One region of the Paenibacillus sp. FSL R7-0048 genome, then DNA from elsewhere that is predicted to be linked to it. Evidence: predicted binding sites of a transcription regulator. Region 1 holds the regulator's gene; each other region holds the start of a gene.
The links. The regulator Rex, encoded in region 1, represses fermentation and respiration genes when NADH is low (regulators of the CRP and FNR family bind a similar motif). The targets are predictions, from matches to a motif close to TTGTGAAATATTTCACAA.

Region 1 (4,159 bases):
GGGACAACTGGTTATGCGGTTGATTCCCGCCCGTAAGCCGAAGGATTGGGATGAATTGGTTGCGCTAGAGAACACTATGAATCTGACGTTAAGCGACATCATCCGTAAGGGTGATAAAATGCTTAACGAGATGCGTGACCAGGAAAGCCAATCCTCAGCAGACAGCCTTGTTACTGATATTAGCGGTTTATTTAAAGATTTGGCTTCCATACGTGAGCAAGTAAGATTCTTTATGGGGCTGAATGACGATAATGTAGTATATTGGTTGGAGGCAAATGGAAATTACCGCAGCAAATCACTTCAGCTGTATGCCGTCCCTGTGGATGTTAGCAGCCAGCTTAAAGAGTTGTTCTTCGATAAGAAAAAAAGCATCGTGCTTACCTCGGCGACGCTATCTGTAGATAAATCTTTTCAATTTATGATTGATAATCTCGGACTTAACGAAGCAGTAGAAGAGGGACGTCTAATGACCTCACTCCTTCCATCTCCCTTTAAGTATCGCGAGCAGGCACTGCTAGTTATACCGCGTGATTTTCCTAGTGTGAAGGGGAGTGTGGGCGATGCTCGATTTGTCGATACACTCGTACAGTCATTATCGGAAGCTGCTAAAACAACACGTGGGCGGATGCTGGTTCTGTTTACTTCTTATAAAATGCTGCGTCAGGTATATGATCCGCTTAAAGAGGCTTTGGCCTCACAAGAGATTACGGTGCTTGGTCAAGGCGTGGAAGGTGGCAGCCGGAGCAAGCTGATCCGCCGCTTTCAGGACAGTGCAGCATCCGTATTGCTGGGGACGAGCAGCTTCTGGGAAGGTGTAGATATTCCAGGTGAAGCACTGACTTGCCTGGCCATCGTGAGACTTCCGTTTCAACCACCGAATCACCCGTTGGCGGAAGCGAAGTCGGAGTTATTGCAGGCCCAGAAGAAGAATCCGTTCATGAAATTATCTGTTCCTCAAGCGGTTATTCGTTTTAAGCAGGGATTCGGAAGACTGGTTCGCACGGCGCAGGATCGCGGAATAGTTATTGTTTATGATACAAGGGTTATTGAATCTCATTACGGGAAGTATTTCCTTTATTCATTGCCTGGTCCCAAAATGGAGCATATGCTTACTGATCAAATGGTCCCTCGCATAGCGGAATGGCTAGAGGATGGCGGCGCTTCTTAAAACGCTCGTCTTCAGTTTAGCTCCTCCTTATCCTTAAGGGCGGTGTGTTACAGTACCGTCCTTAATAAGGAGAGGTAGACGTTTAAATATGGATTTTCACAAGAACATTACTATTTTTAGGAGGAAAAATATGAAATCGGATAAAATATCAGAAGCCGTTGTTCGCAGACTGCCTGTGTACTTGCGTTTTTTGAATGATCTCCAGAATCGCGAAATATTAACAGTTTCCTCTCAGGAACTTGGACAAAAGCTTGATCTTAATCCCGCACAGATTCGTAAGGATTTAGCATATTTTGGTGACTTCGGCAGAAAAGGTATCGGCTATGATGTAACGTATCTTATTGAGAAAATCCGTCATATCCTGAAGCTGGATCAACAGCTTAATGTAGCTTTAGTTGGAGCAGGTAATCTCGGACATGCCTTGTCTAATTACAATGCATATCTTAAAGATACTATGAAAATCACGGCTATATTTGATTCGTACGCTCCTAAGGTTGGACGTAAGATCAACTCCCTTACTGTGCAACCGATGGATGAACTAGGCAGCACGATTCGTGAGCAAGGTATTCGCATTGCCATTATTACCGTACCTGATTCAGAAGCTCAAAATGTAGCAGATATTCTCATTTCTTCTGGGATTGAAGCGATTTTGAACTTTGCCCCTGTGATTCTGAAGACACCACCGAATATCCGGGTGCATGCAGCTGATTTTACAACTGATCTGCAAAGTCTTGCTTATTACTTGCGGGATGGAAAGGAAGAAAGCGAACATGAACAACAATAAAACGATAATTAAGGGCGGGTATTTTCTGACTCCGGGAACGGATGAGCCGGTTCTGAGTGGATATATGACTATTGAAGATGATTTAATCACTTACATAGGAAAAGAAGAGCCTCAGATGGAAGCTGGAGTGCAAGTGGTTGATGGCAGCCGTCTGCTGTTCATGCCTGGACTTGTAAACACACATGGTCATGCGGCGATGTCTTTGCTGCGTGGATATGGAGATGATTTAGCGCTACAAGTGTGGCTTCAGGAGAAGATGTGGCCAATGGAGGAAAAGTTCACCGGTGATGATGTATACTGGGGAACCTCCTTATCTGTATTGGAAATGCTGAAGGGTGGAACTACGACCTTCCTCGATATGTATGATCATATGGACCGAGTAGCCGAGGTAGCTGAGTTATCAGGTATCCGTTCCGTATTGATGCGTGGTGTGATCGGGTTATGTCCAGAGGATGTACAGAATCACAAGCTTGCGGAAGCAATTTCTTTTGCCCGTAACTGGCATGGAAAGGCTGAAGGTAGAATTACTACTATGATCTCGCCGCACGCCCCTTATACTTGCCCTCCGGACTTCCTGGTTAAGTTCGTGCAGGCAGCGCATGATCTGGATTTACCGATGCATACGCATATGTCCGAAACGAAACGTGAAGTGGAACAAAATGTGGCGGATTACGGGTTGCGTCCTGTAGCTCACTTAGAGAAGCTTGGCATGTTCACACGTCCCTCGATAGTTGCACATGGTGTTCATTTAAATGATGAAGAGATTGAGATCTTGGCTCGCCATAATGTGGGTGTATCTCATAATCCGGGCAGTAATTTGAAGCTGGCTAGCGGAGTGGCTCGGGTTACTGATCTTCTAAAAGCTGGTGTGAAGGTGTCTCTTGGCACGGATGGCGCGGCAAGCAACAATAACTTGGATATGTTTGAAGAGATGCGGCTTGCAGCTCTCATTCATAAGGGTGTCAGCGGTGATCCAACGGCTGTTCCAGCTCCAGAGGCTCTGCGTATGGCTACAGAATATGGCGCGCAGTCCATCTTTTTAAATAATGTAGGCAGACTTGCTGTAGGGATGAAAGCAGATTTCATTGCTATTGATATCGATCAGCCGCATTTGCTGCCACACACAGATCTGTTGTCTCATGCAGTTTACTCTGCTAGCGCTAAGGATGTTGAGCATGTGTGGGTGAATGGTAAACAGGTCATCAAGCATGGACAATGCTTAACCCTGGATGAGGAAGCTATCCGGCGTAAAGCGCAAGAAGCCTTCGAAGGTTTATTGAAGCGTTAAGTCTGGAGAATAACGAATAAATAATAGGCTGCGACTTTTTGCTTTTAGCAAAAGTTGCGGCCTTTTGTGTATTTTTAAGGCTGGGAAAGCTAGAAAATTATGAAATTTTGGATAAACGCGCGGGTGTGTTATATAATCAAAAAAGATATATTACTAGAAAGGGAGCTGTACCTTGAAGAAAAGGAAAAAATGGATCCTCCTGGGGTCAGTTCTGATTCTGCTCCTGGGGTTTGGACTTATCCAGTTCTATGCCTATATTATGAAAGATCAATGGAACGAGCGTGATATCGCTAAGGATGTTGCCAAAACCAGAGCGGGTCTAACAGAGGTAACTAAAGCACAAAAATCGGTTTGGGATGAAAATGCAGTGTACTGGGTTTTAACAGGAAAAAATGAAGCCGGGACTGCTCTTATGGTCTGGGTCCGCTTTACGGTAGATGGAAAATTTGCTGAAGGCGACGACGCAGTGTTTGCTGAGGAACTAAGTAAAGGAACCTCGGAAGCCCAAATACGCGGCATTATCAAAGCTGATCTTCCGGACATAACGATTGAACGCTTGCTGCCGGGAGTATATAACGGAGAGTATGCTTGGCAGCTTTTTTATAAACAGAGCGGTCGGTATTATTATCAATTTTATCGCTTTTCGGATGGGTCCCGAATGGGCGAAGGTTACAGTTTACCTAAAAGTTAAGCTGAACATAAGGGAATTAAGGGTGGCATAGTAAACAAGCGAACTTATTATAAGTTCGCTTGTTTACATTTATTTGATGTACAAAAGTGATATACTAAGTGATATACTGAATGGGTGGTTATCACCGAATATTCTCTTATATTCACATACGAAAATAGGCCGATTGATTAAAAATCAAGGCCGGTTTTGTCGAAAGTGAGGAATTTATTTGGTATTGATGGAAATATT
Region 2 (4,159 bases), 300 kb from region 1:
CAGCGATCCGTGGCTTGATCCCACCGTTACCACCGATAAACACTTCCCAACCGCCATCATTACCGACGATGCCAATATCCTTCGTACAGGATTCCGCACAGTTACGCGGGCAGCCGTTGACAGCTATTTTAAACTTGGCAGGAAAATCAAGACGTTCATACTTACGTTCTATGAGCGCGCCCATTCCCAGCGAATCCTGTGTGCCGAAACGGCAGAACTGTGAACCCACACAAGTCTTAACGGTACGTAGCGACTTGGCATAACCATAACCTGATGGCATATCGAGCTCTTCCCATACTTTCGGCAGATCCTCTTTTTTCACCCCGATTAGATCCAGGCGTTGCCCACCCGTCACCTTCACAACTTTTACATCATATTTAAGGGAGACATCGGCGATTTTCTTCAAATCCTCCGGTGTCGTTACCCCGCCATACATGCGTGGAATAACGGTATAGGTTCCGTCTTTCTGAATATTGGCTCCCATACGTTCATTAACAAAGCGTGATTCCTTCTCGTCTTGATGTGTATCCGGATTTATCATCCCCAGATAATAGTTAATCGCCGGACGGCATTTAGAGCAGCCTTCCTCTTGTTTCCAACCCAGTACATGCATAACCTCTTTAGTAGTACTAAGACCTTTAGCTGTAATCTCAGCAACAATCTCATCCCGGCTAAGCGTTGTGCAGTTACAAATTCCTTGCTTGGCAGACTGCTCAAAACTATCACCCAGGACAAATTGTAAAATTTGTTCTACAACCGGTTTACAACCTCCGCAAGAGCGCGTCGCTCCTGTACATGCTTTTATTTCGTCCACAGTAGTAAAACCATTTTCTATGACCGCATCCACAATCGCTTTTTTCGTAACCCCGTTACAGCCACAAACGATTTCTTCGTCCGCCATCGCTTCTACGGATGTGCTCTTTTTGGCTCCATTTCCGCAGCAGCCCGTACCCATAACCTCTGTATAAATTTCATCGGTCATTACAGCGCCTTGTTTTACTAACTTTTGCAGGTTAGCCGACTCTGTCACATCCCCGAACAGGACTGCACCAACAATGACATTGTCTTTGAGCAGAATTTTCTTATAGGTTCGCTTCCATTCATCTTTGCTTGAGATTACAGCATGTTCAGGAGAATCCATAAACTCACCTGCAGAAAATACATCCACTCCGGAAATTTTTAATTTGGTGGAGACAACAGAACCTTCATATGGGTTTGTATCGCTTCCGCAGAGATGTTTAGCTAGAACCATCCCCTGCTCGAATAGCGGAGCTACTAATCCGTAACAAACTCCGCGATGTTCGGCACATTCGCCAATGGAATATACATTTTGCATAGAGGTCTGCAGATAATCGTCCACTACAATCCCACGATTAACAGCAATTCCGCTTTCTTTTGCCACAGTTATATTCGGTTTGATGCCTACAGCCATAACTACAAAATCAGCCGCAAGTGAAGTGCCATCACTAAATTGTAATCCACTTACTCTCTGTTCCCCGGTCAATTCTACTGTTTGTTTGCCCATAGCAAATTTCACGCCTTGACGCTCTAGCTCAGCCTGCAACATATAGGAGGCATTACGATCCAGCTGGCGCTCCATTAGATCTTCCATCAGATGCACTACAGTAACGTCCATGCCAAGGTTCACAAGACCCTTTGCCGCTTCCAAGCCAAGTAACCCCCCGCCGATTACCGCCGCTTTGTTGTATTGTTTAGCCGCAGCCAGCATTGCATCACAATCTGCAATATCCCGGAAACCCACAACGCCTTCCTTATCACAACCAGGTACAGGTAAAATAAATGAATTCGAACCCGTTGCAATAATCACTTTATCGTAAGAAACAGCCATACCGTTATCTGCAATTACTTGCTTAGAATGCTCGTCAATTCGTGTAACTGTTGTTGCTGTATGCAAGGTAATGTTGTTATCTTCATACCAATTCCAGTCGTTTAGGATGATATCATTGATGGTTTTGCTGCCTTCGAGAACATAGGACAACATGATCCGATTATAATTGGGATGAGGTTCGCTTCCAAAGACCGTAATGTCATAAGCTCCACCTAGCTTCAATATCTGCTCTAGCGTACCTATGCCTGCCATACCGTTGCCTATTAATACTAATTTTTCTCTCTTCGCTGCCATGGTTAGGTGCCTCCTCATTCTTATCCGTTCTTGTTGAACTTTGCTTCAACTTCTCTTCTACATAATGGAATTATACATTTCAAAATTTAAGAGAGATTGTGATTACAGTCACATTAAATGTGAATGTTTTCACATAAAAGTAAGGCAACTTTATTAGGTTATAACTTCCAATAAAAAAAACCAGATCACGGGTTCTGAGCAACCGTTGATCTGGCATTTATGTACTTTTTTTAACGTATAGCCAATAAAATCTCCAATTCATCCTGCACTCTAAGCTTCATGTCCATTCCATTCTCAAGCAGCTGCTTCCCATTCACCTTCATCTTCCAAACTTCATTGCTAAGAGGAGTATAATCACCAATGGATAACACCTTTTTGTTGTCTTCGGTCAACTGCACCACACTGCTGTTCTTCAACAAACCTCTCACTGTTAAATCTTCAGTAAATCCCATAACATATGAATGATTCAAATTCACTTGCTCACTTCCACCATTCACGGTCAACAACACAATTTGAAGGGGTTCCTCTTGTTCCTTAGACATCGCCGTAATTACTAATTTTGATTCATGCCCGACTGTTCGACCCCAATCCTCAGGTCCAATGGTCTCCCCATCCATTTGCAGCTCCCAATTCATTCCTGGACCGAGTGAAATATTATTTACCGTTAGAATGCTTGTGTTATCCTCAGAAAAGGTGGCCTTCCCACTACCTTTCAGTAGGTCAAAGATCGTTATCCCTTTTCTGTAGCTCTCGCTAAGCTGCTTGTCCAAAGGGTTGGTAAGCAAGTCATTTCCCGCAACGATAAGCGAAAGCGTAGGCCCGTCTGATCCTGCTAAGCCATTATTCCCTTCATTATTAATGTCAGCAAGAGTGGAACACCCACCTATTATGAATACGATGACTAATCCTAGTAACAACCTCCACATATATTTCGTGGGCATAGTGACACCGCCTTGTCCCGCCTAATGACCACACAGCGTCTCAGGCTTGTAGTAAGTTATGCATACTGTCTATTTAAGAATAACGTAAATAAGCTTTGTTCTCAAATATAAAAAAAGTCCCCTAAGGGACTCTATGAAAACTCATTTTTTCTACTGGAATCTAGGGAACAATATATTATTCTCCAGATGAACATGTTCAAAAGTCATGCTCTCCAGCTCCTCTAGCCGGGCATAAGTCAAACGATAGGTTGTACAAGCATGAGCCGGTGGGGTGAAATCAGCTGTTATTTTGCGTATTTGTCTCAATATATCGCCTGCTGTGTCATGTTCACTCTCAAGGTCAACTAATGCCTCACGAAGTATGGTCAGCCCTTCTTCACTTGGATTGGCATCATACGCTAATAATTTTGGAAACTCGTCTTCCTCTTCTTTAGCTGTATGCTGAAGCAGATCTTCCTTGAGTGCATTAAACAAACTATATAACTCTTCTAAATGAGGGGAATCTCCGCCATGAACCCGGTATACCTTAGTTACATTTTGGCTAATCAGGGGCAGCTCTTCACGCAGGTAATGGTGATGTTTACTCACGATATGCTCGATTAACTCTGCAGAAGGTGCTGTGTTCCATGCGAGTTCTTCTTGAGGTACCGGATATTCCTCGAACAGCTTGTTGAGATCACTAATGATCATCTCTTGATCTAGTCCACGCTCTACAGCTGCTTCAGCAAGAGGTTTGGCGCCTCCACAGCAGAAATCAATCCGTTTGGACTTGAAATAATCCGCAGCTTTTGGGAATTGCAGTACAATATCTTTTACCAGGGCATCTGGAGTAAATCCAGGTTGCACCGATTGCTTATGCTGTAAATCCGAAATTCTATCATTAGGTTGTTTAGTTTCCATAATAGTTCCTCCTCGGGATATGTGATCAGGTTCTGAAAAAATCTTTTCTACCTGTTCACCTTAACCCTGAAAGGAGTTTTGACTTGTGATTGTACTCACGAAAATTGTATCTCTTTGTTGAACGAAAAAGGTCAATTATGGTGATCTCTGACCACAATCAACCTGTTTACATAAC
Region 3 (4,159 bases), 3.9 Mb from region 1:
AATGTGTGTTCTCAGGGTATGAGGCAAGGCTTTGCTCTGGTGTAAAAGTAGATACCCATGAGATTCGGCTGCATCCCTATTTATTTCCGGTTGGATTGGGAGGGCTTCCTACGTTTATGGAGGGAGGTAACCCTACGCTCGATGCCAAAAAGTATTGGATTAATATCCGGCGCGCCTTGCTCAGAGAGCCTATAGATCGGATTGGACTGGGCGGATATTTGCATCTTGTAGAGCCTTATCCGGATTTTTGTGATTATATCGAAAAGATCGCGGATGAATTCAGAGAAATTAAAGAGCTGCATCATAAAGGCAAACCGTATCACATTAAGACGAAGGTAGCCATTTTGCACGCTTGGGGCAAATTGAGATCGTGGACCTTGTCCGGGCATTTCCATGAAACGTATATGCATGATTTGATTCATATCAATGAGGCTTTGTCCGGATTGCCGGTTGAGGTGCAGTTCATTGATTTTGAAGATATCCGTAAGGGAGTATTACATGAGTGTGATGTAGTGATCAATGCCGGCTCGGCAGGTTCAGCATGGAGTGGTGGAGAATACTGGAGTGACCATAAGTGCGTGGACTTACTGACAGAATGGGTTTATGAGGGTGGTACTTTTATAGGTATCAATCAGCCTTCGGCGCTTGATGGTTATGACAGCTTTTTCAGAATGGCACATGTGCTTGGTCTGGATGAGGATACAGGCTCCAAGGTAGCTCATGGAAGATGGACATTTGAGGCTAGAGATGAGCAAGGTTTAGTGCCTGAAGGAGCCAGCATAACACCTAAAAATAACATTTATCTTACGGATGGCTCAGCAGCGGTATTGTGTGAAAAGAGTGGGATGATAACATTGTCCACCCATGCATTTGGTAAAGGAAAGGGGATCTACCTGCCTTCTTTCACCTTAAGCTTTGAAAATACAAGATTGCTATTAAATGTGATTCGTTATGCCGGGAATGAGTTAAAGGAAACAAAGTACATTACGGATAATTTATATACAGAGTGTGCTTATTATCCAGAAAGTAAAATACTCGTCGTGATTAACAATAGCGACCAGCTTCAAAAAACTACGATTGATACGGAATATGGACAACAAACCCTGGAATTAGATCCGTTTGATACTATTATCCGAACTATTGGCGATTAATCCCATTAAAAAAGCTCAAGCCAGCGGCTAACTTGCCGATGCTTGAGCTTTTTGCTGTGAGGCCTATAGTATCTGTTATCTACTTATTTTGCTTTTATGAATTCAGCAGATTTGATCCCAGCTTGACGACCAAAAATAATGATTTCTGCAACAGAGTTGCCGCCAATCCGGTTTTGTCCGTGTAAGCCGCCTGTAACTTCGCCTGCCGCAAACAGACCAGGGATAGCTTCACCATCTTTATTTAGAACCTCTGTGTTCGTATTGATCTTCACGCCACCCATGGTGTAGTGAATCCCAGGAGCAATTTTAATAGCGTAGAAAGGACCAGTGGACAGGTCATTGTCCATTCCTGTAGTTCTGCCAAATTCGGCATCCTTTTTATTCTTAACGGCGCTGTTCCAAGTATCAAGCGTTGTTGCCAGCTTATCCTCTGGAACACCGATTTCTTTGGCCAAAGCTTCGATGGAATCCGCCTGAATCACGAAGCCCATTTTGTCATATTGTTCAATAGCCTTCACACGGGATTTAACACCGGAATCAAAGACCAGCGTAGCTGCTTTATTAGGCAGTGTATTGATGGAAGCTGTTACTTTATCACGGGTATCCAATTCATTGGTGAACCGTGTACCTTCACTGGAAACAAGGATAGCGCCTTCCCCACGAACAGCTTCGCCGATGAGGTAGGATTTTTCTTGCTGCACAGTCGGGTGAACTTGGATTTGATCCATATCGACGGTTGTGCCGCCGAGTTTCTCAATCATCTTGATGCCGTCCCCGGTACTGCCGATTTGGTTAGTAGTAACGTAGCCTTCCAAGTCAGGTCTTACTTCGGAGATCAAATCCATATTGGCACCGAATCCGCCAGTGGTTACAACGACAGCATCTGCCGTAATTGTTTTTTCCTCTGTTTGGTTAAAGAGGACTTTGACGCCATTTACTTTGCCATCTTTTTCAGTGATTTCTTTGACATCAGCATTCACGAAAAGAGGGATTTCTTTCTCTTGTACGTTTTTCACTAAACCTTTGACAAGGTATTGTCCCACAGCAGAGCCATCTTCAGGACGGTGTGTACGTTTTTCGTTCATGCCGCCTGTAATGGTGATATTGTTCAAGCGGATTCCGATGGAATCCAGCCAATCGATCGCACTCGCGGAATTATCAACGAAGAAACGAAGCATTTCTTTGTCGTTAGTGTCATGGCCACCTTTTAATGACTCTTCATAAAATAAATCATTGCTGTCTTCAATGTTTTGTTCTTTTTGGAATTTCGTTTCAGAAGCGTTCATCCCCGAAGAGGATTTGGTTGTGTTCCCGCCGGCAACCGGCATTTTTTCCAAAATAACAGGGTTCATGCCTTTCTCTTTGGCCTCAAGCGCCGCGGACATTCCCGCACCACCCGCACCGACAATGATGATATCATATTTATCTTTTAATTGATCGAATGGTGTGTAGCTTGCTTCAGATGCCCCGGAGACGGCTTCAACTTCTTTTTTCTCGTTGTTATTACTCTTGCTCTCGTTCACCTTGTCGTTTCCATTACCGCAACCTGCGATAACGAGCATGACAGAGAGGACGAGACTCAGAGCACCAGCTGCTTTCTTTTTCATTGTTAACCCTCCACTTTTATATTTCTCTATTAAGATGTACCAAAAGAACCCGACAAAAAAGAAAGGAAGTATCAGAGGGAGTTGGAAGTGGAGAAGCGCGCGCGTCGCTGTTATTCTCCTAACTTCAAATCTTCTACGGTTACGTCCACAGTTTCCATCGTTATTCTCTTTAGTTCATCTTCTTATTAAGTATACCATCAATCATGACTATTAGTGAAAGTTTTCACAAATTATACAAGTCGTCTATTCTAACATAGGGTAACGAAATATTGAGCGGATTAGGCGGAAAATGGACCATAAACCATATAACTAGAAGATTTGGCGTGAGATTTTCTCACTGTAGAAGTGGTAACTGTCACGGATTAGTAAAGCGGTTTTTGTTCTTCTGGATTTTTAAATGGTAAAATGAGAGTATTGCCTACTAGTCAATCCGGAAAGACTAACATGAGACATAGGAACAAATTCTAATTAATAGGTGAGAATATGGAATTTAATAACGTAATAAAAGAAAAAGTAAAAGAAGATAACTATAAAGTGTTTGCTTTACTAAGCCGCTATTTGAATAATACCCCCGACTTTATTAACAAAGAAGAAATTGAAGAAATCGTAAACTGTGGTGTATCTTATGAATACGCTTTTGGTTTAATGCTGGCTGCTGCTTTTGGGATGGATACGGTTGATAATGTTGATGATAAGGAATTGTTCAACCAATATTTTAGCAATATGCTTCATAAGCTTGATGCAAATGAATATTATGACAATCCATATTATAAAAATATCAAGATACCAACTATAAAGATTAATAATAGTGAATTAAAATATGAAAAATATAAACCTTTTGAAGGTTTTGTTTGCAATGATATCATCCGGACAGAAGAGGGAAGACAAATTCCTCAGGTTGGTTTTTTTCAAACTGAATTCATGTTCCCGGCTGTCTTGGAGAATGACAGAATCTGGATGACGATCACGCCAAATGAAATAGAAACAATGAAAGAAGCTGTTGATAAAGCGTTTGGGAATGTTCTTACGTTTGGGCTTGGACTTGGCTATTATGCTTATATGGTTTCTGAAAAAGTTAATGTTGAAAGCATAACGGTTGTTGAAAAAAATCAAGATGTCATTGATTTATTTAATAAATATGTACTGCCACAATTCAGTAATGCTCACAAGATCAGGCTTATCCAAGCAGATGCTTTCGAATATGCAGAACAACATATGTCTAAGGAAAAATATGATTTTGTATTTACGGATTTATGGCATGATGTTTCTGATGGAATGGACATGTATTTAAAAATGAAAAAGTTTGAAAAGGAAAGCCCGGATACTGTATTTATGTACTGGATAGAACAATCTATTTTATGTTATTTGTAATTTTGAGTTGCGTTAATCTGTTGTAGCTGA
Region 4 (4,159 bases), 170 kb from region 1:
CGATTGAACCCATGACAGGACCAGGGCTGAAGAAATCTGACAAGGACGAGACAGCAGTAAGACCAATGGATGGGGCTACACTCATGATAGAACCTAATACACCGAACACCCTACCCTGGATGTCTTCTGAAATTTCCAGCCTAAGGATTGTATTAATCAGCAACGTGCAGAATGAGAACATGAAGCCAATTACAAGAATGATAGGAATGGCAATCGCAGCGGAAGTGACGAATGATAACAGGAGGTACAGGGGACCGAGACATAGCAGTCCAGTCATAATAAGGAAACCTCTGTTTTTCAATTTGGAGCCGAGCAGCAAGATCAGACCGGATCCGATCATATAACCAAGTGGAATACAGGCTTCAATAAGTCCAAACTGAAAGGGAGTAGAATCCCACACTTTGACGGCCATAACCTGGGTCAACATCAGGGAGGGGACAAAAAATAAGGTTAAGGTAGGAAGCATAATCATAACGGCGCGTGCAAAAGGGTACCTCCAAATATAGCGAATTCCATCGATCAAATCCTGTGTGAATTTCCGTTCTTTCTTGGGCACGTTATTCAATTGAGTTGGCAAAGGAAGGGAGCGGACCGCTAAAACGAGCAGAAAGGAGAGAAAGAACGTAGCTCCATCAAATAAAATAGCGTCGGCGGCTCCAAAACTCGCTACGAAAATCCCACCGGCTGAATAACCAATAGTCCGGCAGATGTTTTCAGACAAGTTCAACAATCCTACCGCTTTTTGTAGATGTTCTTTACCAACAACAGTAGTGATAGAAGCTTGGTATGCCGGGGACTGGAATAAAGCTGAAACGGTCGTAAGACCCGTCAGTATAGCGACGACAATGAACGAAGTAGAAGGCAGGGAAATGGCTAAAGCAAGTGTCACTACGAGTCCGCAACTTATCAGATCTGTGATCAGCATGAGGGTTCGACGATTGACCCTATCCGCAAAAGTTCCCCCTATTGATCCAAGTAAAGAACTGAGCACTAAATTGATTATCGTGATGATGGCAATCATTTTGGCGCTGCCGGTCGTTTGCAGTACCCATAAACTTAATGCAATACTATGAAAAGTGTTACCAAATAAGGAAATGGAGTACGAACTGAGTAGCAGCAGGAATCTCCGATTTCCCCAAAGAGAGGGATGAGCTTGAACAGCAGGGGGAACTTGTTTCACTAATACAGGACCAGGCATAAGTTATGCTCCCTTCAACTTAAACGCTTAAGTGAATAGCCAAAAAAATTATTCTACAAAATAACAATTATTTTCTTGTGCGGAGTAGTCAGAATGATGCAATAATTTGTCCATGAGTTCAAATGCAGTAGCCGCTTTATCCCCTGTGAAAATGAATTTATGAACGTCATCGCCTAATATTTCCGGGCAATTGCAGGTGCAATGAACAGAGAGTTGTTCGAACCTCCCGTTTTTTTCAACGTAACTTCCAATAAACTCATTAATGACAATAGCCTCTTTATAGCCCCCCTCCTGTAAGAATGTATTTAATTCCTCCAAATTGACAACGGTGAATATCGCTTCTTCAGGTAATGGAAGACTGTCCTGAATAAAGCGGGTGAGGAAAGAGTTATTGAAGCTCTCCATAATTAAACATACCTGTGAAAGGTCCTGTGGTTTTACCTTTTGCAGAGCTGCTCGATAGTTGAAAAGGACTTGCTTAAAGAGTTTATCTTCAATCATGCTGTCGATCAGAATCAAAGGAATTCCTTCTACAAAATGTTTAGAGATCGAATAAAAGGCTTCCTCACGCACATCGATCAGAAATACAGCCTCCAGTTTTCTTTCTACGATAATATCCAAAGAAGGCTGGTCAACATCAAGTGAATATAGCAGCGTATGGTAACCAGCATTTGTTAACCGTTGTTCCAAGGCATGTATAAATGAGAACTGGGCATGGAGCTTCCAGTGTGGGGTATGGGCTGATGTGTTAACAAGCACACCGACCAATCCTGTTTTCTGATTCGCAAGTGAACGTGCTGCCAGATTCGGTATGTAATGCAGTTCCTCGGCAAGCTGAAGAATCTGCTGGCGCGTTTTCTCAGGAATGGTTTGGTTGCCGACACGATTCAGAACATAGCTCACTGTTGCGACGGAGACATTGGCACGAAGTGCGATGTCCTTCATGGTTGTCTTTTTCACCAGTAAATAGCTCCCTTATCCTTGTGATATTTTCTAAAGATTAACATTCTGATTCTAAAGCGTCAATGGGGGGGAGTGAGCAGTCAGATGACCCTGCTAAGTTGCTAGAAATGGAAGAATGTAGCCCTTGAGATTCAACCCTGGGAAGATCTGCTTGATAATCGTCTTAAGCTAAATTATACGAAACAAGCTTTATGCAAAAGCTGAAAAAATGCTTATTAACCCAATGGTCATCCTTCCGCTGTATTATTTTTATGCTGATGTTTTGCATAAACCTAACATTAAAAAAGTAAGCGTAGAGTATGATAGTTCCATATCTTTTTCAAGAGGGTATTTAATCTAAAAAATTATAGTAATAAAGACTATGAGGATACTTCCGCAGTTGTTGGGAGTGTCCTTTTTGTGTGGAATTAAGCACCTTTGTGACCTTTCTTAAAATTTGGGTAAATAAGTATTAAGATCTATGAACTTAAAACGGGCAGCGAGATGAGGTGTTACTTATGGATACGATTCCGGATGGAAAGGAGTGATCTTTGTGAAACCGCTTCAGATAACGACACAATATTGTGAAAATTTTCACCTGTTTATTAAAAATTTTAATATATAATTAATTTATAATCAAAAACAAGGGGGATTTCAAATGAAGTTATTTAAAATGATGTTAGTAGCAGGCGTCTCGGTTGCAGTCTTGTCTGGTTGTGGTGCGAATAATAATAATGCGACTAATTCGGCGGCTACTACGGCTCCAACTACAGAGCAAACGGATGCAGTTACTACAGCTTCAATCGTAAATCAAGCAGATGCGTTTACCAAGGCTGTAAGTAAAGATGGAAATTGGATTATTGCCATTCTAAATGATGTGACGATTGCCCAAGATGTTGTTGTTGAAGGCGAATTCCATGATAAAGGGGCCGCAGACGGCGACATCTACCGTAAGATTGCTCTTTATGCCCAAGACGCTGATCACAAAGTTACTGCCAATTACACACTCACTGTACCTAAGTTAACTGTACAAAGTGAAAATTTACGAGTTCAAGGCGGAACCATTAAAGGTGATGTTTATGTAGAAGCGAACGGATTTAATCTGCATGAAACCTCGACTATTGATGGCAATCTTTACTTCGCAAACGAAGATGTGAAAGCAACTGCAGGGATTGAAGGTAAAGTAACTGGGGCAACTGAAGTTAAATAAGTTAGTGATGTTTTCGATTAGTTAGATGTAGAAGTTGAAGGACTAAATAGATAGAATTATCCGGATAGGTTCAGGAAAAAGGAATCAGTATGAATGGGCAAACTCATAATGGACTACACCCCATCTAGTTACCATATGAGAGCCGACGGAAGCTTTGAAGTAACAAGTAATGGAGTATTGAAGTGTACAGTAGATGGGTTTAACTGTATTTTGTACAACTAAAATGCTCAAAATGCTCGGCCAATGAAAATAGCTGTATTTAGTACATCTATTTTCTTGATTTAATACTCTACAGGCTATTTCTCTAGTTTTTAATTGTATAGAATACACTTAAAGTTAGAATTAGCCCTTGTGGATATGGAATAAGTGTATAGAATGCAGTTATCTTACAAATTTCAACAAGATAGTGCGTTACAACGGAGTGGGTATCCGAAAGCTACGAATGATTAAGCTTAGCTCGTAACCTACTCAAGCAAACCACCGCAGACCCAAAACACCAGGCAGTGAACCTCCAACGGAGAATCGCTGCCTGGTTGTTTTTTGTGGATGAATATATGAACTATTGTTGATTTTCTTCATATTGACTTATAATATTACTACCACTACTAGGAGGAACACATATGTCTAAGGAGTATTCGCGCACATATATTGAGAGCGTAAAGCTTGAAATGTTAAATAGGTTGGGATTAAAGCAGGTGTTCTTCAAGGAGCAAATAGGGGATAGCCTAATTTTTGAAGCTGTGGGCTTTGATAAAGGGGCAAAACATCGCTTTTGCGTTAGACCAAAGACGAAAACGATTGATGAATTC

Region 2: the regulator Rex is predicted to act here: its motif matches at 2,261-2,278, upstream of nirB (nitrite reductase large subunit NirB).
Region 3: the regulator Rex is predicted to act here: its motif matches at 2,970-2,987, upstream of NSQ91_RS03685 (flavocytochrome c).
Region 4: the regulator Rex is predicted to act here: its motif matches at 2,723-2,740, upstream of NSQ91_RS20635 (polymer-forming cytoskeletal protein).

Annotation. Positions count from the first base shown of each region.
Region 1 is NZ_JBBORF010000001.1:4,789,540-4,793,698, reverse strand. Features, by position in the region: gene dinG (ATP-dependent DNA helicase DinG) at 1-1,168, shown strand, start outside; gene NSQ91_RS21375 (redox-sensing transcriptional repressor Rex) at 1,299-1,952, shown strand; gene NSQ91_RS21370 (amidohydrolase) at 1,939-3,240, shown strand; gene NSQ91_RS21365 (cell wall elongation regulator TseB-like domain-containing protein) at 3,413-3,931, shown strand.
Region 2 is NZ_JBBORF010000001.1:5,084,592-5,088,750, forward strand. Features, by position in the region: gene nirB (nitrite reductase large subunit NirB) at 1-2,143, opposite strand, end outside; gene NSQ91_RS22725 (hypothetical protein) at 2,374-3,084, opposite strand; gene ric (iron-sulfur cluster repair di-iron protein) at 3,235-3,930, opposite strand.
Region 3 is NZ_JBBORF010000001.1:844,405-848,563, forward strand. Features, by position in the region: gene gnpA (1,3-beta-galactosyl-N-acetylhexosamine phosphorylase) at 1-1,151, shown strand, start outside; gene NSQ91_RS03685 (flavocytochrome c) at 1,235-2,758, opposite strand; gene NSQ91_RS03690 (spermine/spermidine synthase domain-containing protein) at 3,242-4,129, shown strand.
Region 4 is NZ_JBBORF010000001.1:4,616,415-4,620,573, reverse strand. Features, by position in the region: gene NSQ91_RS20645 (MFS transporter) at 1-1,198, opposite strand, end outside; gene NSQ91_RS20640 (LacI family DNA-binding transcriptional regulator) at 1,247-2,158, opposite strand; gene NSQ91_RS20635 (polymer-forming cytoskeletal protein) at 2,799-3,350, shown strand; gene NSQ91_RS20630 (hypothetical protein) at 3,971-4,159, shown strand, end outside.